DNA from 3 places in the Tepidiforma sp. genome. Region 1 is predicted to be linked to each of the others. Evidence: riboswitches for the same ligand, from Rfam matches in the RefSeq annotation. Region 1 holds a riboswitch; each other region holds the start of a gene.

The links. A riboswitch is a leader RNA that binds a small molecule or an ion and turns the genes downstream of it on or off. The one in region 1 is predicted to bind cyclic di-AMP.
Positions count from the first base shown of each region.
Region 2: linked by a shared signal. The riboswitch ahead of N2041_RS07680 (hypothetical protein) and the one ahead of N2041_RS03385 (hypothetical protein) in region 1 are both predicted to bind cyclic di-AMP.
Region 3: linked by a shared signal. The riboswitch ahead of N2041_RS11255 (glycosyltransferase family 2 protein) and the one ahead of N2041_RS03385 (hypothetical protein) in region 1 are both predicted to bind cyclic di-AMP.

Region 1 is NZ_JANZZD010000004.1:44,665-51,632, forward strand. Features, by position in the region: gene N2041_RS03360 (SufE family protein) at 1-352, shown strand, start outside; gene N2041_RS03365 (CTP synthase) at 442-2,067, shown strand; gene N2041_RS03370 (NYN domain-containing protein) at 2,086-3,336, opposite strand; gene N2041_RS03375 (FTR1 family protein) at 3,474-4,316, shown strand; gene N2041_RS03380 (cupredoxin domain-containing protein) at 4,313-4,699, shown strand; cyclic di-AMP (ydaO/yuaA leader) riboswitch at 4,773-4,910, shown strand; gene N2041_RS03385 (hypothetical protein) at 4,983-5,465, shown strand; gene N2041_RS03390 (hypothetical protein) at 5,465-5,986, shown strand; gene N2041_RS03395 (AAA family ATPase) at 6,001-6,651, shown strand; gene N2041_RS03400 (DUF2269 family protein) at 6,735-6,968, shown strand, end outside.
Region 2 is NZ_JANZZD010000011.1:39,715-46,682, forward strand. Features, by position in the region: gene panC (pantoate--beta-alanine ligase) at 1-264, opposite strand, end outside; gene panB (3-methyl-2-oxobutanoate hydroxymethyltransferase) at 363-1,205, opposite strand; gene panD (aspartate 1-decarboxylase) at 1,243-1,650, opposite strand; gene N2041_RS07680 (hypothetical protein) at 1,947-2,438, opposite strand; cyclic di-AMP (ydaO/yuaA leader) riboswitch at 2,531-2,668, opposite strand; gene cysS (cysteine--tRNA ligase) at 2,751-4,124, opposite strand; gene N2041_RS07690 (lytic transglycosylase domain-containing protein) at 4,436-5,371, shown strand; tRNA gene N2041_RS07695 (tRNA-Thr) at 5,426-5,501, shown strand; gene N2041_RS07700 (TerC family protein) at 5,722-6,666, shown strand; gene N2041_RS07705 (PspA/IM30 family protein) at 6,772-6,968, shown strand, end outside.
Region 3 is NZ_JANZZD010000022.1:32,162-39,129, forward strand. Features, by position in the region: gene N2041_RS11250 (enoyl-CoA hydratase/isomerase family protein) at 1-144, opposite strand, end outside; gene N2041_RS11255 (glycosyltransferase family 2 protein) at 216-1,967, opposite strand; cyclic di-AMP (ydaO/yuaA leader) riboswitch at 1,984-2,142, opposite strand; gene N2041_RS11260 (hypothetical protein) at 2,279-2,947, shown strand; gene N2041_RS11265 (thiamine pyrophosphate-binding protein) at 3,018-4,664, shown strand; gene N2041_RS11270 (enoyl-CoA hydratase-related protein) at 4,696-5,484, shown strand; gene N2041_RS11275 (CBS domain-containing protein) at 5,506-5,946, opposite strand; gene N2041_RS11280 (pyridoxamine 5'-phosphate oxidase family protein) at 5,987-6,487, opposite strand; tRNA gene N2041_RS11285 (tRNA-Gly) at 6,542-6,615, shown strand; partial or broken gene N2041_RS11290 (L-lactate dehydrogenase) at 6,692-6,968, opposite strand, start outside.

The DNA of each region.
Region 1 (6,968 bases):
CGAAGAAGTCCCCGAGCGCATCGCCACCCGCCCCTTCCCCGAAGAGCACCACGTCCAGAAGTGCGAATCCGACGCCTACGTCTGGGCCGAAGACCTGCCCGACGGCACCCTCAAATTCCACTTCGCCGTCGAAAACCCCCAGGGCCTCTCCGCTAAGGCCTGGGCCGTCATCCTCGATGAAACCCTCTCCGGCCAGCCCCTCGAAGAAGTCGCCGCCGTCCCCTGCGACAGCGTCTTCACCGTCTTCGGCAAAGAAGTCTCCATGGGCAAAGGCATGGGCCTCATGGGCATCGCCGACATGGTCACCGCCTTCGCCCGCCAGCGCCTCGCCGCCCGCAAATCCCCCGCCTGATCCGCACGCGCGACGTAACACAAATGTTCGTTGACCGCTCCCACCCCGCGCCGTAGCATCGGAAGAGCACCCGCGGGACGCAGGAGGCCATGCCGAAATTCATCTTCGTCACCGGCGGCGTCGTCAGCTCCGTCGGGAAGGGCATCACCACCGCCAGCCTCGGCCGGATCCTCAAATCCCGCGGCATCAAAGTCTCCATCCAGAAGCTCGACCCCTACCTCAACGTCGACCCCGGCACGATGTCCCCCTACCAGCACGGGGAAGTTTTCGTCACCGTCGACGGCGCCGAAACCGACCTCGACCTCGGCCACTACGAACGCTTCATCGACCAGGACCTCGAAGCCGCCTCCTCCGTCACCTCCGGCCAGGTCTACCTCGCCGTCCTCGAACGCGAGCGCCGCGGCGACTACCTCGGCGGCACCATCCAGCAGGTCCCCCACCTCACCAACGAAATCAAAGCCCGCATCTACGGCGTCGCCGAGCGCACCGGCTGCGATGTCCTCATCTGCGAAGTCGGCGGCACCGTCGGCGACATCGAAGGCGAAACCTTCATCGAGGCCATCCGCCAGATCCGCCACGAACAGCCCCGCGATGCCACCCTCTCCGTCCACGTCTGCTTCCTCCCCTGGGTCGGCGCCACCGGCGAACTGAAGACCAAGCCCACCCAGCACTCCGTCCGCGAACTCCGCTCCAAGGGCATCCAGCCCGATGCCATCGTCCTCCGCAGCGACCACCCCGTCCCCCGCGACATCACCGACAAGGTCGCCCTCTTCTGCGACGTCGAACCCCGCGCCGTCATCCCCATGGAAACGGCCGACACCATCTACGAAGTCCCCATCACCCTCGAAGAACGCGGCCTCGGCGATTTCGTCCTCGACCGCCTCGGCCTCACCGGCCAGCGCGACCTCGCCGAATGGCGCGACCTCGTCTACCGCCTCAAGCACCCGAAGCGCAGCGTCGAAGTCGCCGTCGTCGGCAAATACGTCGAACTCCGCGATGCCTACATCTCCGTCAAAGAAGCGCTCGTCCATGCCGGCATCGCCCACGAAGCCGACGTCGCCATCCGCTGGGTGCCCGCCGAAGCGCTCGAAACCCGCGCCCCCGCCGACCTCCTCGCCGGCGCCGACGGCGTCGTCGTCCCCGGCGGCTTCGGCGAACGCGGCTGGGAAGGCAAGATCCGCGCCGCCGAGTACTGCCGCACCACCGGCACGCCCTACCTCGGCCTCTGCCTCGGCATGCAGGCCCTCGTGACCGAATTCGCCCGCAACGTCGCCGGCCTCGTCGGCGCCAACAGCACCGAGTTCGACCCGGAGACGCCCCACCCCGTCATCAGCCTGCTCGAAGAGCAGCACGGCGTCGTCAACCTCGGCGGCACCATGCGGCTCGGCGCCTACCCCTGCCGCCTCCTGCCCGGCAGCGTCGCCCACCGCGCCTACGGCGCCGACCTCGTCAGCGAACGGCACCGCCACCGCTGGGAGTTCAACAACGCCTACCGCCCCCGCCTCGAAGAAGCCGGCCTCCGCGTGAGCGGCACCTCGCCCGATGGCGCCCTCGTCGAAATCTCCGAAGTGGCCGCTCATCCCTTCATGCTCGGCACCCAGTTCCACCCCGAGCTCCAGAGCCGCCCGAACCGCCCCCACCCGCTCTTCCGCGAATTCGTCGCCGCCGCGCTCGCCCGCCGGCCGGCCGGCGCCGCGACCCCTGCCACCGCCTGAACCCCGCCCCGGCCGCCGCTACTCCAGGTGCAGCGCCCGCCGCACCTCCGGGTTCTGCAGGTCCAGCTCGAACGTCTTGTACTCGTACTGCGCGCCCGTATCCGGCGCATGCCCCACCTTCGTCTCGCCCACTTTCAGCACGCCCCACGAGATCATGCTGTTCACCAGGTTCTTCACGTCCGTGTCCTCGCGCCGCACCACCGGCTTCAGCGTCTCCACGATCCGGTTGAACGTCAGCCAGCCGACCCCCGGCTTGTACCGCTCGTCGTGGATGGCCACGATGACCGCCCGCCGCTGCTCCTCGCTCAGGTCGTTGTAGTTGAACCGCCCGTAGTCGTACCGGCCCGGCTCCGGCCCCGTGTTCCGCGGCCGCTCGATGGTCTCCGCCCGCTCCGTCGGCAGGAACAGCCAGTCCGTGAAGTCCGCATTCACCATCTTCACGAGCCCCGACTCGTGCAGCGCCCGCGCGAAATCGCCCGCCCGGCCCCGCGCCAGCCGCTGGAAATCGGCCTGCGGCATCCGCTTCTGCAGCTCCTGCCCCACCAGCGAGAGCGGCAGGTCGCGCCCGTCCCGCCGGAAGTCCTCCACGATCGCGATGATGTGGCCGAGCACGTCTGCGATCTCCCGCGGCTCCGCCGAGACCGGCCCCTTCGCCTGCGCCAGCTCGAGCGCCCGCGCGGCCGCCGCCGCCAGCCGCGGCTCGATCTTCGCCACCGGCGCCGGTTCCTTCGCCGGCGCCGCCGCCGCCCGCTCCACGTCCGGCTCCACGTCCAGGTCGTAGTACAGCACCACGTCCGCCTGCTGCACGAGCTGCGCCGACGTCGCCCACGACACCCCGATGACCACCACCCGCTTCCCCCGCGCCCGCAGCAGCATCACCACGTGGAAGAAGCTGTGGTCGCCCGAGGCGATGACGAACGTGCCGATGTTCGGGTAGAGGTGGCTCGCCTCCACACAGTCCACCGCCAGCTTCACATCCACCGAATTCTGGATGCGCACATCCCCCTCGGCCGTCGTGTACCGCCGCGTCAGCACGTACACCGGCTCCAGCCCCGCCGTGTAGAGCGATGCCGGGTCGCCCGCCTGCACCGGGTCCATCCAGTCCGCGTACGCCCGCGCATAGGCCACCCGCCCGAACCGCTCTGCCGCTTCCCGGAGCGCCGTGACGTTCGGCTTCCGGTTCCGCTGCATCAGGCTGAACTTCAGGTTCTCCCAGTCCACCAGCAGCGCCACGTCCTCATGGCCCGGCCCGTTCGTCGGCTCCCGCATGCGCCGATCCTACCCGATCCGCCTGTCGCCGCCCGCCTCATGGGTCAAGCCTGTCACTAGACATTAGGTATGCCTAACTTCTACGTTTCGAACGGACGACATCGCGCGGCAGCGCGCCGCTTCCCCGGGGTCCCTGCATGGTCTACGCCCTCCTCATCACCTTCCGCGAAGGCCTCGAAGCCGCCCTCATCATCGGCATCGTCCTCTCCTACCTCCGCCGGGCCGACCCGCGCGCGAGCGCCCGCCCGGTCTGGCTCGGCGCCGGGCTCGCCGGCGGCCTCAGCCTCGGCGCCGCCGTCGCGCTCGAAGTGCTCGCCGTCGAGCTGCCCGGCCGCTGGCAGGACGCCATCGAAGGCTTCGCCATGCTCCTCGCGGCGGCCGTCCTCACCTGGATGCTCGCCTGGATGCGCCGCCAGTCGGCTACCATCGGGCACGAACTCCGCCAGCGCGTCGACCGCGCCCTCGATGCCGGCACCGGCTTCGCGCTCGGCCTCCTCGCCTTCACCGCCGTCGGCCGCGAAGGCCTCGAAACCGCCCTCTTCCTCTTCGGCGGCAGCGGCCGCGCCGAATCCGCCGCACTCTACTGGACGGGCGCGTTCGCCGGCCTCGCCCTCGCCGCCGCCGTCGGCGCCGCGATCTACCGCGGCGCGAAGAGCCTCCCGCTCCGCGCCTTCTTCGATGTCTCCGCGGTCGCGCTCGTCGTCCTCGCCGCCGGCATGATCCCCAACGCCCTCAAAGAGCTCCACGAAGCCGGGTTCATCGCCGCCCTCGGCCCCCGCCTCTGGGACACCTACACCCTCCTCCCCGACAACTACGGCCCCGGCCGCTTCCTCGGCACCCTGCTCGGCTACGACGCCAGCCCGTTCGCCGGCCAGGTCATCGCCTACGCCGCCTACCTGCTCATCGCGGTCGTCGTCTTCATCCGCGCCGGCCGCCCCGTGCCCCGCACCCCATCCCCCGCCGGAGTCACCGCCGCATGATCGCCCGCCCGCTCGCCAGGTTCGCCCCCCTCGCCGCCGCCGTCCTCCTCGCCGCCCTCTCCCTCGCCTGCTCCGGCAGCGAAGGCCGCCGCATCGACGTCGCCGCGGGCGACCGTCCCGATGGCTCCATGTACTTCGAGCCGAAGACCATCACGGTCCAGCCCGGCGAAAAGGTCACCTTCTACGTCCGGAACGACGGCTCGGGCGACCACGAGTTCGAATCCGACGAAGCCGCTATCGAAGAGGTCGTCATCCCGAAGGGCCGCCTCCGCAAAGTCACCTGGACCGCCCCGAAGAGCGGCGACTACCCCATCTACTGCGACATCACCGGCCACCGCCAGGCCGGCATGGAGCTCACCGTCCGCGTCCAGCCCGCGCAGTAACGGCCCGGCCCCAGCCCGTTACAACCCCATATCAACCCCGGTCAAGATCGATCCGCAGCCGCCCGGCTGTGGTACGTTGGCTGCGCCGAATCCCGGCGCCCGCCGGGAACGGGGGACCCACCCACTGGGGTGCATCCTTCCGGGCTGGAAGGACGGCGACTTCCGACGCCGAACCCGTCAGCTAACCCCGTAGGCGTTCGGAGGAGCGTTGCCTCCTCTCATCCTTCCGCACCGGCCGCGGCTGCCCCGCAGCCCGGCCCCACCGCGCACAGGAGGAACGCGCATGCAGTACGCCATCTCCCCGTCCACCATCCTGCCCCGCCGCACTGTCTACCGGGAGGCCGAGTTCAGCCTCCCCCGCGTCGTCGAAGCGGCCACCCGCCTCCGCTCCTGGGCCCTCATCTCCGGCGAGCGGATCGTCGGCCTCCCCTTCGTCCGCGTCCGGGGCGACCTCACCTGCGAGGTCCACCTCCCTGTCGACGGCATCGTCCAGCCCCATCCGCAGACCGGCGTCGCCGCGCACGCCGCATCCGAGTCGCCGGCCGTCTCCCTCCGCGTCGTCCGCTTCGACGAAGTCCGCGCGGTCATCCGCGAGCTGAGCAGCGAAATCGCCGTCGATTGCGGGCTCGCCGGGCCGGTCGAGTTCCACCCCTCGACCGCCGAGTTCACCCACGGCACCCTCCTCTGGCCCGTCCACCGCCTCTCGCCGGCCCTCGCGCCGTCCGTCGCTATCCCCGGCAGCCGCGTCCTGGAGGTGGCGTCCTGATGCGGTCCCGCCGCTGGCGGGCGCTCCTCGCCGCAGGCCTCGCCGCCGGCGCCCTCGCGCTGGCCGCCTGCGGCGGGGGCGACGATGACGGGCCCACGCCCACACCCGCCAGCGGCGAAACCCCCGCCGAGACCCCCGCCGCCACCGCGACGCCCGCCGCCGCCAGTCCCACCCCCGCCGGCAGCCCCACGCCCGTCGTCTTCGAACCCACCTTCACCTGCGCGAACCCGATCGCCCCGCTCGAGGCCCGCCTCCACCGCGGCGAAGCGGTCGAACTCCAGGGCCGCGTCTTCGGCACCGCCGACCGGAACGGCGACGCCGTCCTCGCCGTCGGCGCCTCCCTCGATGCCCTCCTCCGCGTCGAAGTCATCATCCCCGCCGCCAGCCGGGCAAGCTTCCCCGGCGACCCGGCCATCGGCTTCGCCGCCCGCGACGTCTGCGTCCGCGGCACGGTTGAAGATCGCAGCGGAATCCTTACCATCACCGCCACCTCGCCCGACGACATCACCGTCGTCGAATGACCCTGGAGGTTCCCATGCCCATCTCCGTCATCACCATCGCCCGCCAGGTCGGCACCGGCGGCGAAGAAGTCGCGCGCATCGTCGCGGAGAAGCTCGGCTACCGCCTGCTCGACTACCGCATCGTCCAGGAGGCCGCCATCGAGGCCGGTGTCTCCCCCGAGACCATCGCCGAGGCCCAGCGCCGGCCCTCCTTCTTCGCCCGCATCATCGAGGCCCTCGCCCGCAACCCCGGCGCCGGCGCCGTCCAGTGGGGCGAACCCGTCAACATCGGCGCCACCCCCATCCTCACCTCCGCCGACTACCGTCAGCTCGTCCAGCAGGTCGTCGAAGACTTCGCCGCCGACGGGCGCGTCGTCTTCCTCGGCCACGGCGCCCAGTTCATGCTCCACGAGCGGCCCGATGTCTTCCGCGTCCTCGTCGCCGGCAGCGAAGGCCCCCGTGTCCGCCGCCTCATGCAGCAGATGGCCTGCGACGAAGCCACCGCCCGCGACGTCGCCCAGCGCACCGACCGCGAGCGCGTCGCCTACTTCCGCGAGTACTACGGCGCCGAATGGCTCAGCCCCGCCAGCTACGACCTCGTCGTCAACACCGACCGGCTCGAACCGGAGGCCGCCGCCCGCGTCGTCCTCGGCGCCGTCGAACTCCTCCAGCCCGCCGCCGTCTGAGACTCGACCGAGCCGCCGCCGCTGCCTAGTCTGGGGTGCGAAGCCCGCCCGCTTCGCACCCCTCGCACGTCCGGAGGCCCCCGTTGGACTGGTGGCGCATCGTCCACGTCCTCTCCCTCATCTGGCTCGGCGCCGGGCTCGGCGCCACCTACCCCCTCATCCTCCGCGCCTGGGCCACGAAGGACCTTCGCTACCGCGCCACCCTCCTCATCGAAGCCGCCAACAACGAGACCCGCGTCCTCCTCCCCGGCGCCATGGCGAGCGGCATCACCGGCTTCTTCTGGGCCGTCGCCGCCGAGTACAACTTCCTCAAAGAC
Region 2 (6,968 bases), on a different contig from region 1:
CGGGTACATCTCAGCGGCGGAGGGCAGGTAGACGGCATCGACGCCGGCCTCGCGGAGGAGGGCGAGGTCGCGGACTTCGTCGCGGGGGTAGCGTTCGAAGTCCTCGCCGGGGCCGAACTGCGTCGGGTTGACGAAGATGGAGACGACGGTGAGCGGGTTCTCGGCGCGGGAGCGGCGGACGAGGGCGAGGTGCCCGTCGTGGAGGTAGCCCATGGTGGGCACGAAGCCGAGGTCGCCGGGGTGGGCGCGCCGCCAACGCTGCATGGCGGCGGGGCTGGTGAGGATGACGGGTCCGCCGGGGTGCGCGGGCTCGCCGGCGAGGGAGAAGTCGGCGTCGCTGGCGGGCGGCATGGGCGGGCGGGTCAGCCGGCCTGCGCGAGCTCGGCGAGGGTGGCGTCGTCCATCTCGAAGCTGTGCTCGGCGGTGGGGAACTGGCCGCCTTCGACCTCGCCGATGTAGGCGCGGACGGCCTCGCGGATGGCTTCGCCGAGGACGGCGTAGCGCTTCGCGTGCTTGAGCGGCCGGCGGTCGTCGTAGATGCCGAGCATGTCGTGGAGGACCTGCACCTGGCCGTCGCAGTGGGGCCCGGCGCCGATGCCGATGGTGGGGATGGCGATGCGCTCGGTGACCATGCGGGCGAGCGGCGCGGGGATGGTTTCGAGGACGACGGCGAAGGCGCCGGCTTCTTCGAGGGCGCGGGCGTCGGCGATGAGCTTCGCGGCGGCGGCCGGCGTCTTGCCCTGCACCTTGTGGCCGCCGAACTGGTTGACCGACTGCGGGGTGAGGCCGAGGTGACCCATGACGGGGATGCCGGCGTCGACCATGCGGCGGACCAGCGGGGCGAGCTGGCTGCCGCCTTCGAGCTTGACGGCGGTGGCGCCGCCTTCTTTGAGGAGGCGGCCGGCGTTGCGCATCGCCTCATTCGGGTCGGCCTGGTAGCTCATGAAGGGCATATCGGCGACGACGATGGCTTTTTCGGTGGCGCGGACGACGGCGCGGGTGTGGTAGACGATGTCGTCCATGGTGACGGGGATGGTGGAGTCGTAGCCGAGGACGACGGAGCCGAGGGAGTCGCCGACGAGGATGATGGGGATGCCGGCCTGTTCGACGAGGCGGGCGGTGGGGTAGTCGTAGGCGGTGATCATCGCGAACCGCCGCCCCTGGGCTTTCCATTCTTTGAGTTTGTGGATCGAGAGCCGTCCCATGGCCCGGTGCCCCTCCTTCGCGCGGTGCGCGCGGGAATCAGCCGGCGGCGCTGCCGGCGAGTTCGCGCGGGTTGTGGCTGTAGCCGTCGCCCGCTTCGACACTGGTGATGCGGTTGTGGGCATCGACGAAGACGCGGCGGGGCGCGATGGCCTGCGCCTCGGCGTCGGTGAGGTGCTGGTAGGCGATGATGATGACGATATCGCCGCGGTGGACGAGGTGGGCGGCGGCGCCGTTGACGCAGATTTCGCCGGAGCCGCGTTCGCCGCGGATGGCGTAGGTTTCGAGGCGGGCGCCGTTGGTCACGTCGACGACGTGGACCTGTTCGTAGGGGAGGATGTTGGCGGCCTCCATGAGGTCCGGGTCGATGGTGATGGAGCCCTCGTAATCGAGGTTGGCGCCTGTGACGGTGGCGCGGTGGATTTTGCCGCTCATCATCACGCGCATGGTGCTGTCCCCTCCGGCGTGCCGCCGGCCGTTCAGCAAACGTCCCCGCTTCGGTGCGTGCGAGGCGGGGACGACACGGGGCTTGGCAGGGGGCGCACGGGGCGCTGGTTCCGGCTCAACTTCCCGGTCCGTACCGGCCACGCGGGTCCAGGCGGACGCTCGTTGAACGTGCAGGCGGTTCGTGTAGCAGGCTCGACGTCCTTACGGGGATCGCCGGCGGCATGATCGTTTCGATACGGCGAAGCGTTGTCAAGGGGCGAACCGCGGGAGTTCGCGGTCCGCCCCGCGGGGGCGCGTCAGCCGGCTTCGCCGAGGTCGCGGTGGGTGGTTTCGAAGACGATCTGGGTGAGGCGGTTGTGGTGGCGGGCGAGGGCCATTTCGAGGAGGATGGCCTGCTCGCTGAGCTCGATCATCTTCCAGATGTCGATATCGCCGGGGGCGCTGGCCTCGGCGACGAGCTCGTCGATCTTGCGCGAGAACGCTTCGTGCTCTTCGCGCTGCTGGTCGACGCGGGGCATGAGCCGGGGTTCGAGCATCTCGGCGAGGTTGAGGGGCGAATCGGGGAGCTCGGCGCTCCAGATGTGGTGGCGGATGGCGGCGCGGGCGTCGGTGACGGCCTGGCGGAAGGCGCTCTGCCACGCCTGCGGCTGGTTGGCATGGAAGGGGAGCCGGGCGGCGTGGCGGAGCAGGTCGCGGGCCTCGGCGAGGGGGTCGCGGATGGTGAAGACGGAGCCATCCGCCTGGAGCGGAGCGAAGGTGCCGGAATAGGACGTGGGTGCTGAAGTCATGGCAGAACCTCCTGGCGATGCCGTCGTGGGGCCGCGCCGCGCCTCCGGTGGGAGGGCCGGCGGGCCTGTTCGGATTCCGGGGAGGGCCGGGGCGGTGCCCTCCGAACGCCTGCGGGGTTAGCTGACGGGTTCGGCGTCGGAAGTCGCCTATGCGCCTGCTCGCGCAATACACCCCAGGGAGTGGTTCCCCCGCCCCCGCCGGCTGCGGCGGGGTTCGGCACGAGTCACCGTATCACGGGCGGGGCGCGGCGTGTGCTACGAACTGCCTGTTTCGGCGTTGCAATCGCATAACAATCGGGCCGGCGGGGCGGCTCAGCGCTCGCTCCAGGTGGTGCCGTCGGGGCTGTCCTTGAGGTCGATGCCGAGGTCGGCGAGGCGGTCGCGGATGCGGTCGGCGAGGGCCCACTGCTTCGCGGCGCGCAGCTCGGCGCGGAGTTCGACGAGGAGGTCGATGAAGGGCGCGGCTTCGCGGCGGCGGCCGGCGGGGGCCTGGAGGGTGAGGCCGAGGACGCCGCACAGTTCGCGGAGCACACCCTGGGCGGGGGCGACATCGCCGCCGGCGGCGGCGGCGCGGTTGATCTCGCGGGCGAGTTCGAAGAGGGCGGCGAGGGCGCGCGGCGTGTTGAGGTCGTCGTCCATGGCTTCGATGAAGCGGGCGCGGACGGCTTCGTGGTCGATGCCGGCGGGCTGGCTGCCGCCGGGGGCGAAGGCGGCATGGCGGAGGCGCTCGGCGCCGGCCTTCGCGGCTTCGAGGGCCTCTTCGGAGTAGGTGACGGGGCTGCGGTAGTGGCTGGTGATGACGAAGAGGCGGAGGGCATCGGCGCCGTACCGGTCGAGGGCCTCCTGGATGGAGACCAGGTTGCCGATGGACTTCGACATCTTTTCGCTGCCGAGCTGGAGGAGGGCGTTGTGCATCCAGATGCGGGCGAAGGGGGGCTTGCCGGTGTAGGCCTCGGTCTGGGCGATTTCGTTGGTGTGGTGGGGGAAGATGAGGTCCATCCCGCCGCCGTGGATGTCGATCTGCTCGCCGAGGGTTTCGAGGGCCATGGCGGAGCACTCGATGTGCCAGCCGGGGCGGCCGGGGCCCCACGGGCTTTCCCAGCTCGGCTCGCCGGGCTTGGCAGCCTTCCAGAGGGCGAAATCGAGCGGGTCCTCTTTGTGCTCGGTGGGGTCGACGCGGGCGCCGGCGCGGAGGTCATCGATATCGCGCTTGGCGAGGGCGCCGTACCGCTCGGCGCCGAAGGCCCGGACGCGGTAGTAGACATCGCCGCCAGCAGCGTAGGCGAAGCCCTTCGCGATGAGGCCGTCGATGAAGCGGATGATCTGGGGCATCACCTGGGTGACGCGGGGGTACTGGTGGGCGGGGAGGACGTTCATCGCCGCGAGCTGGGCGAGGTACTGGCGGATGTTCTGCTCGGCGAGCTCGGCCATGGGGATGCCGAGGCGGTTGGCGCGCTCGATGAGCTTGTCGTCGATATCGGTGAAGTTCTGGATGTGGCGGACGGGGATGCCGCGCCAGTCGAGGTAGCGGCGGAGGGTATCGAAGACGATAGCGTGGAGGGCGTGGCCGACGTGTGCTTCGGAGTAAGGCGTGATGCCGCAGACGTAGATGCGCACGACGCCGTCATCGCCGACGGGCGGGAGGAGCGGCTTGCGCGAGGTGGAGAGCGTATCCGTCAGCTGCATCTCGGGCCCCCTGGGTGGTCGCTCCAGTGTAACGGAGGGCGGCGTTGCGGCACGTTCGGGGGCGGCGCTGGCGCGGGTCGTGGGAATTCCGGGCATGACTCGTGGTGGCGGGCGTATTGCCTGTTAGCGGGCTGCTGTGCGAACCTCAGGGGCACCCTTGGCGGGGTGAACAGGCGCGTCCGCCCCCGGCCCGGATTCCCCGGTCCGGCCCCTGCGCCCCGGGCTGGCGCGCTGAGACTGCCTATGGGAAACGGAAGTTACGTGGAGACCGCCGCGTGACGGCCCGGCTTCGCGAGGAGCCGGTGCGCGTCATGAGCAGGCTCGCAACGTGGGCTGATTACGGCCTTGCCGTGGCCCTGGCGCTGTGCCGGGGGCTCCGCCTGCCCGCGAAATCCGACGCCGCCCTGCTCCAGCCCGCTTTCGAACCGGCGTACGCCGCCGAGGCGTGCGGCTGCGCGCGGCCCGCAGGCGCGCCGGCGGCGCTCGCCCCGCGCTGGCGGGAGGAGCCGCCGGCCCGGCAGGAGCCGCAGCGGCAGCCGTGGTTCGTGCGGCCGGCGGAAGTGCTGATGCTGAGCCTCGCGTTCTTCCTCGCGGCGCACCTCGTGGGCGGCGGCACGCCGGAGGCGCGGGCGCCGCAGGTGGGCTTCGCGCTGGCGGCGGCGCTGCCCGCGCCGGCGCGCGTCATCGAAGTCCGGCCGTCGAACGTCATCACCGACACGACGGCGGCTGCCGCGGAGGCGGACGCGCCGGCAACAGCGGCGGCTGCCGCAGAAGAGCCCCGGCCGGCCCCGGCGCCCGCGACGACGAACGCTGCGGCGAGCAGCGCGCCGGCCCCGGCGCCGTCGCCTGCGGCGCCCCCGGCCGCGCGGGAGGAGCCGGCCGCATCCCCGGCGCCTGCGCCGGCGCCCGCGGTGGCGCCGCCGGCAGCGAGCCTGCCGCCGCTGACCTACGCGCAGGTGATCGCGTTCGCGATCGAGGCGGGCTGGCCGGCGGAGCTGGCGGACAGCGTGGCGCGGGTCGCCTGGTGTGAGAGCCGGTTCCGGCCGGATGCGGTGGGCTACGGGGCGTACGGGCTGATGCAGGTGATCCCGCTCTGGTTCGAGTACGCGGGGCTGAGCTTCGAGCAGTGGGCCGACCCGGTGGCGAACCTGAAGGCGGCGCTGGCGGCGTTCCGCTATAGCGAGGCGCAGGGCCACAAGCCGTGGTCGGCGTGGAGCTGCAAGCCGGAGGCGATCACGATCCCGTAAGGGGCGGGACGGATTCACCGAAGGCGGCGGGCGCGGTAGGATGATGGGCAGCGGGCCTCGATAGCTCAGCTGGTAGAGCGAGCGATTCGTAATCGCTAGGTCCAGGGTTCGAGTCCCTGTCGAGGCTCCACGTACTATTTCGCTGGCGGCTTGACGCGTTCGCGGCCGGGCCGCTACGGTGGAAAGGCAAGGGGGAGTAGCCGTCACCCGCTCCCCGGGAGACCGCGAGGGTCGTCACCACGCGCGCTGAGCGCCGGCCCCGCGAGGCGAGACCTTCGCCTGGTAAGACCCTGGCACATCCTGCACGGAGGATGCGGCCGGGGTTTTTTTGCTGGCCGCGAAGGGCACCCATGACCGACCTCTTACCCTGGCTCATCTTTGCCGGCCTCGTCGCCGGCATGCTCGCGCTCGACCTCGGCGTCTTCCACCGGGACGCCCACGCCGTCTCGCGGCGGGAGGCGCTGGCATGGAGCGCGGCCTGGATTGGGCTGGCCCTGGCGTTCAACGCCGGGGTCGTCTTCTTCCGCGGCGGCGAGGCCGGCGTGGAGTGGGTGACCGGCTACCTGATCGAGAAATCGCTCAGCGTCGATAACGTCTTCGTCTTCCTGCTCATCTTCTCGGCGTTCGCGGTGCCGCCGGCCTACCAGCACCGGGTGCTCTTCTGGGGCATCCTCGGGGCGGTGCTCATGCGGGCGGTGCTCATCGCGGCCGCAGGCTTCCTCATCCACACGCTCCATTTCGTCATCTACCTCTTCGGCGCGTTCCTCATCTTCACGGGCATCAAGTTCCTGCGGGACCAGGAGCACACGCCGGACCTGGAGAAGAACCGGTTCGTGCGGCTGGCGCGGCGGCTCTTCCCGGTGACGGCGCGGTACGAGGGGCAGAAGTTCTTCGTCCGGCGGGAGGGGGTGTTGTACGCGACGCCGCTCTTCCTCGTGCTCGTGCTCGTGGAGAGCACGGACCTCGTGTTCGCGGTGGACAGCATCCCGGCGATCTACGCGGTGACGAGCGACCCGTTCATCGTGTTCACCTCGAACATCTTCGCCATCCTCGGGCTGCGGGCGCTCTACTTCGTGCTCGCCGGCTACCTCGGCGGGCTGCGCTTCCTGAAGCCGGCGCTCGCGGCCATCCTCGTCTTCGTCGGCACGAAGATGCTGATCGTCGACCTCTACAAGGTGCCGTCGCTGGCGAGCCTCGGCGTCATCGTGGGCATCCTCGCGGTGGCGCTGCTGGCCTCGTGGCGGTGGCCGAAGACGGCGCCCGCGCCGGCCGCGGAGGCCGCGCATGGGCATTGACACCGGGTTCCCCGGCCTTCCGGTACGATCGAATGGTGCCGAAGACTGCACCCGTCCGGGAGACCGTGACCAGCACGACAGCAGCAGGAAAGGAGTCGACCCCCGATGTGGAAACGGCTGACGGCCATCTTCCAGGCCAAGGCGAACAAGGCGCTCGACCGGCTCGAGGATCCGCGCGAGATGCTCGACCTGAGCTATGAGAAGCAGGTGGAGATGCTGCGCGATGTGAAGCGCGGCATCGTGGAGGTGACCGCGGCGCGGCGGCGGCTCGAGCTGCAGGCCGAGGAGCTGCGCGCGAAACT
Region 3 (6,968 bases), on a different contig from region 1:
GCGGACACGGTCGTCGGTGCCGGCCTGCCGGATGGCGTCCTCGATCGCCCCGAGCATCTCGTAGGTGATGGCGTTCATCTTCTCGGGGCGGTTGAGGCGCAGGACGGCGGTGGAGCCTTCGAGGGTGTACTCGATGTCGGGCACGGGCAGGGGCCTCCGTGGATGGGGTGCGGAGGGACGATACGGGATCGGCGGGCGGTTCGCGAGCAGCCCGGCTAGTTGCCGCCGGCGACGGCGACGGCCTCGGCAGATTCGGCCTCGGCAGCCGCCGGAGCGCGGGCCGGCAGGGCGCGGCTCCCCTTTTCGGCGACGCGGTAGACGAGCCCCTTGCCGGAGGCGAGCTTCCACTGGGCGTTGAGCGCGGGGAGGCTCGCGAAGAAGAAGGTGATGACGGCCATCAGCGGCCACATCAGCAGGCCGGTGACATAGACGGAGCGCGAGACGTAGGAGGGCCGGGGGCCGCGCGTGCGGAGTTCGAAGACGATCATGACCAGCAGCGGGAAGAGGCAGAGCGCGACGAGGATGCCCGGCAGGTTGAGCCACATCGTGGGCTCGAAGATGCCCTCGGGGCCGATGCGGAACCAGCGAGAGGGCTCGAGGAAGTGCTCGGGGTGCCAGCCGGTGCCGGGCACTTCGTAGCGGTGCGTCCACCAGCCGGGGAGCGGCGCGCCGAGCTTCGCGGCGAAGCGGGCCGGGAGGACGATGCCGAGCGTGACGATGTACCACTGGGCGGCCCAGAGGACGTGGACCTTCGTGACCGCACCGGCGAGGAGCAGGCGGCGGCGCCAGGAGAGCGGCGACTTCGGATGCATGGCGGCCCGCCACGCGTAGGGGATATCGCTTGCGCCCCAGGCGTGGCGGACGGACTGGGCATAGTGCGCCTTGAGCGTCTTCCAGTAGCCGTCGGCCAGGACGCAGTCGTTGCCGAGGGGGAGGAAGAGCGGTTCGACGTTCACGTCGTCGCCGAGGCTGTAGGAGCACTTCAGGTAGAGGTGCCAGTCCTCGGGGATGACCTCCTCGTCCCAGTAGTCGACCTCATGGAGCATCTGCCATGAGAGGGAGTAGCAGCTGGTGGGGAAGCGGACGCTGCCGGGGATGAGGAGGTTGGAGGTGCGGTTGATGCCGGAGAGGCCGTCCGGGATGCGGAGCGGGGCCGGGATCTCCCAGATGTTGTTCGAGTTGAAGATGGTGGGCTGCCAGAAGGTGCGGTACGGCTTCTTCGCGGTGAGGAAGAGGTAGTTCAGCGCGGCGAAGTGGGAGGGATGGAAGACGGCGTCGGCGTCGCAGCTCGTGACCGTATAGCGGAGGAGGTCGTCGCCGCCCCGCTCGATGAGGCGGAGGTAGGCTTCGCGCGCGCCCCAGGCCTCGTTCGAACCCTTGCCGGGCGTCTCGCCCGGCAGGCCCGCCGGGTGGAAAGTGGCGAAGATATCAGCGAAGACGCCCGGGTAGCGGGCGACGAGGCGGGCCGCCTTTTCGCGGGCGCCGGCTTCGCGGTCCTCCATGGCGAGGACGACGACGAGCTGCTTCGCGACGGACTGCGCGGCGAGGGAATCGACCGTGCGGGCGAGGCCCTCTTCGGATTCGCGGTAGTTGGGGATGATGACGAGGTGCCGGGGCCATGCCCAGCGGTCCGGCTGGCCGGTGCGGGCGACGTGCGCCTCGTACTTCGCGCGCCAGTCGGTCTGCTTCCAGCGGGCGATGCGGCGGAGGCCGATAGCGCAGGCGATGGCGACGGAGTAGCTGCGGAGGAGCCAGTAGACGAAAAAAGCCGTGGAGAGGACGGCGAAGAGGAGGGGCGCCTTGAACGGGCCCCAGAAGATGAAGCTGACGAGGAAGAGGGAGAGGAAGAGGGGGAGGGCGTTGCCGAGCCGCTCCCAGAACGGGGAACGGGCGCTGACGGAGAGCTGCGGCAGTTCGCAGCTGCGCGGGGCAGGAGATGCGACGGGTGCGGAAGGCCTGGAGACCATGTGCGGGGTGGCCTCGAACTCGGTCTTCCTACGCCGCCGAGGTTAGCTGCCGGGCTGCGGCCGGAGATAGCCGCTCCGCCTTCGCCGCCCGGGATGCCGGGCGGCCGGGGCGGATTCGCCCCGAAAACTGGTTCCCCCGTTCTGCCCCGGAGGGCAGACTAGGCGCTGCGGCACGAGGGCCGCAGATGCATCGTTCGCCGGGCAGGCGTAAGCGTCAAGGCCCGGAATCGAAGAATTTTTCCGGGAAATCGGGGGTCGAGATGAACGGGGAATTGCAGATTCGGGAATCGCTCTTCGGGGATATTCGCGAGGTGAATTTCTGGTTCAGGTGCGGCGAGGAGCTCGTGCCGGGGGTGGCGTACCTGCCGGCCGGGGCGGAAGAGCCGATGCCGCTGGTGCTCATCCAGCACCCGGGGATGGGCTCGAAAGAGGACTACTGGGTGAGCGAGGTGGGCCAGCGGTGGGCGAAGCGGGGCTGGGTGTGCGCGGGGCTCGATGCGCCGCTGCACGGCGAGCGGCAAACGCACGACCCGATGGCGCTCTTCCGGCAGCCCGAGCGGTACGAGGCAGTGCGGGCGCAGTTCGCCGCGGAGGTGGCGCGGATGCTCGAGCTGCTGCCCGGCGCGCTCCCGATCGATACGGAGAGGCTGGGCTACGTCGGGTATTCGCTCGGGAGCATGATCGGGCTGGCGGCAGTGGCCCGGAGCGGCCGCTTCCGGGCGGCTGCGTTCTGCCTCGTGGGCGAAGGCGGGCTCGCCGGGAGCGCTGCCGGCCCGGATTCGGACGCGGCGAAGCTGGGCGGCGTGGCGGTGCGCATCGTCGGCAAGCTGAACGATGAGCTGATCCCGCGCGAACGCACGGAAGCGCTCTTCGCGGCGCTGCCGGGCGACAAGGACCTCCAGTGGCTGCCCGGCGGCCACTTCGAGATCGGGCCGGACGTCGTGCGGCTGGCGGAGGAGTGGATGGCTGCGAAGCTCTGAGCCCCGAGCGGCGAGCGGGGCAGCTGCGTATACTCGCGGGCACTGCATCTACCCCAACCCGGAGCACGCGATGGGCACCATGATCGACGGGGGCGAAATCATCGCCCGGATGATCAAGCAGGAGGGCGTGAGCCACATCTTCACGCTCTCCGGCGGGCACATCCAGAACATCTACGAGGGATGCCTGAACAACGGCATCGGCATCGTGGATACGCGGCACGAACAATCGGCCGGGCACGCAGCCGACGGCTATTCGCGCATCACCTTCAAGCCGGGGGTGGCGGTCGTCACCGCCGGCCCGGGCGTGACGGACGTCGTGACGGCGGTAGCGAACGCGTACCAGGCCTCGAGCCCGATGGTGGTCATCGGCGGGCGGTCGCCGCTACGGCAGTACGACATGGGATCGCTGCAGGATATCGAGCTGCTCGACGTGATGAAGCCGATCACGAAGTGGTCGCAGGCGGTGTACGAGACGCGGCGGCTTCCGTACTACATGGCGATGGCGTTCCGGGAGGCGATGACGGGCCGCTACGGGCCGGCCTTCCTGCAGGTGCCCTCGGACGTGCTGTTCGGCCGGGTGGACGAGGACTCGCTGGAGTGGCCGAAGAACTACCGCGTGACCGGGGAGATCATGGGCGACCCGGCGCTCATCAAGCAGGCGGCGCAGCTCATCCGGGACGCGGAGAAGCCGATGGTGATGGCGGGCTCGGGCGTGTTCTGGCACCGCGCCCACCGGGAGCTGGCCGAGTTCGCGCGCGCGGCCGATGTGCCGGTGTACACGAACGCGATGGGCCGCGGCACGCTCCGGCAGGACAACCCGAACTTCTTCTCGCTCTCGCGGAAGCCTGCCTTCGCCCAGGCGGACGTGATCGTCATCCTCGGGACGCCGATCGACTTCCGGCTGAAGTACGGCCGGCCGCCGGCCTGGAACCCGGCGGCGAAGGTCATCCAGATCGACATCGACCCGCGGGATATCGGCCGGAACCGGGATTTCACCATCGGCATCGAGGCGAACATCCGCCAGGCGCTGCTGCAGCTGACGTCGGAGATCGGGAAAGCGGAGCACCGGGAGTGGATGACCTACCTGCGCGGGCTGGAGAACCAGGCAGATGAGCAGCGGTCGTTCTTCATGAACTCGGACGCGGTGCCGATTCACCCGCTGCGACTCTGCAAGGAGATCGCGGAGTTCGTGGACGACGACACGATCGTCGTCGGCGACGGCGGCGATATCGTCGCGCTGGCCGCGAGCGTGCTGCCGATCAACAACCCCGGGCAGTGGATGGACCCCGGCCCCTTCGGGACGCTGGGCGTGGGGACCGGCTTCTGCATGGCCGCGGCCGTCGCCGCGCCGGGGAAGAAGGTGCTGATGGTGAACGGCGACGGCACGTTCGGGCTGAACGGGTTCGATTTCGATACGTTCGTGCGCTTCAAGATGCCGATCGTCTCGGTGGTCGGGAATGACCGCTGCTGGCACCAGATTTATGTCGGCCAGAAGGCGCAGTACGGCGAAGGGCGCACGCCGGCGACGGTGCTCGGAGACAACGCGCGCTACGACAAAGTCGTGGAGGGCCTCGGCGGCCACGGCGAGTTCGTGGAGCACCCGGAGCAGATCAAGGCCGCCATCGAGCGGGCCTTCGCGAGCGGCAAGCCCGCCTGCGTGAACGTCATCATGGACCCGGAGCCGGCCGGAGTGAAAGGCGGCTACGAATTCAAGTAGGCCCCCGGCGCGCCGGGGAGGGAGGCAGGCCATGGAGCACATCCGCATCGACCGGGACGGGCGCGTCGCCATCGTCACGCTGAACCGGCCGGAGGTGATGAACGCCCTCAACCGGCAGATGTACGCCGAGCTGGAGCAGGCGTTCCGGGAGCTGCACCGCGACCCGGACGCGTGGTGCATCGTGCTCACCGGCGCCGGCCGGGCGTTCTGCTCGGGCGACGACGTGAAGCAGATCATGCTGGGCGAGCAGCGGGACGAGACGGCGACGCGGCTGCGGGAGGTGAAGCCCCGCCCGACGCCGGCCGCCGCGGCGGTGCTCGAGTGCGACAAACCGGTCATCGCGGCCGTCAACGGCCCGGCAGTCGGCTGGGGGATGGACCTCACGCTCTTCTGCGACATCCGCATCGCTTCGGAGCAGGCAAAGTTCGGCGAACTGTTCATCAAGCGCGGGCTGGTCGCCGACCTCGGCGGCCTGTGGCGGCTGCCGCAGGTGGTCGGGCCTTCGAAGGCGGCGGAACTCCTGTTCACGGGCGACGTCATCAGCGCGCAGGAGGCGCTGGAGATAGGCCTCGTTTCGAAGGTGGTGCCGCACGAGGAGCTGCTGCCGGCCGCGCTGGCGCTGGCGAAGAAGATCGCCGCGAACCCGCCGATCGCGATGCGCTACATGAAGGAAGGTCTGCGGCGCTCGCGACACGCGACGATGGCCGAGATGGGCGAGTACATCGGGAACGCGCTCGCCTACCTGTTCACGACGGAGGACCACCGGGAGGGTGCGCTCAGCTTCGTCGAACGTCGGGAGCCGGTGTTCAAAGGGCGCTGACCGGCCGGCGAGCCGGGGCCGTCAGCTGAGCCGCCCGGTGATGTAGTCGGTCATCTGCCGGATGTGGTCTTCCTGGTGCATGGTGACCCAGCGCATGAGGTCGCCGATGGAGATCATGCCGACGAGGCGGCCGTCTTCGAGCACGGGCAGGTGCCGGAAGCGGCGGCTGGTCATCAGCGCCATGGCCTCCTCGACGTGCCAGTCGGGCGAGATGGTGACCGGCTCGCGGGTCATGACTTCAGCGACCCGGGTGAGTGCCGGGTCGCGGTCGGCATCGACGACCCGGCGGAGGACGTCGCGCTCGGTGAAGATGCCGACGGGCCGTTCGCCGTCGACGACGAGGAGGGCGCCGATGCCTTTCTCGTTCATCTGGCGGACGGCTTCGGCGACGGTGGCGGACCGCTCGATGGTATAGACGTGGCGGCCCTTCTCGGCGAGGACGCTGCTGACGAATCCGTACATGGGAACCTCCTTGCCGGTAGATTCCCAGTATACGTGGCTGTCAAGTCCCCGTTTGGCGCTCCCGGCGAAGGGCGGCGAGCTTGAAGTTGTCCCACGTGACGAGTTTGTCAGGGGTGAAGACGACCCAGCGCCAGTTGCGGCCGCGGGCGGTGGATTCGTTACGGCGGGGTTCGGCGGGTTCGCCGTGGCCGCCGGCGTATTTGCGGCCCATCTGCCAGCGGACCTCTTCGAGGTGCGGGTCGGCAGCTTCGGCGGCGGCGTCCTCGAGGACGCGGGCGGTGCCCTGGAACATCGCGCCCTGGAGCTCGGGGAAGCGCTCGTTGCGGTCGACGAGGATGGTGCAGGTGGGGTTGCGGCGGAGGTTTTCGACCTTCTGGCCGCGGCAGAAGGTGTAGATCTTTCCGCCGGCCCAGCCGAACCAGAGCGGGGTGAGATTGATGCGGGTGCCCGGGCCGATGGTGGCGATGCGCATGTTCCAGGTGGAGAGCATCAGCTCATCGAGCTGCTCGGGCGTGAGCGAGAGTTCCTTGGGGATGGGCATGCAGGGACACCTCGAATGTAACGTCGCGGGATGCTACTCTACAGGAGGACGCGGGCGGGTGTGGTTCAATGGCAGAACGCGACCTTCCCAAGGTTGAGACGCGGGTTCGATTCCCGCCATCCGCTCCAAAAATTCGAGCATCCTGACACCGCCGCCCGGTCGGGCGGCGGTTTTTCGTTCCCGCAGAGTGCACCAAACCGGGATTCAGGGCCGCGTGAGGGAGGCGAGGGCTTCGCGCAGGATGCCGGCGCTCCGCTCGAGGGCAGCCGCTTCGTCATCCGCGAGCGGAGGGAGGAGTTCGGCTTCGATGCCGCCGGCGCCGACGACGCGGGGCAGCGAGAGCGCGACATCGCCGTACGGGGTGCCGGGCTGGCCGACGGCTGAGACCGTGAGGACGGCCCGCTCGTCATCGCGGATGGCGCGGAGGAGCCGCGCGACGGCGCCCGCGACGCCGTAATAGGTCGCGCCCTTCCCGGCGATG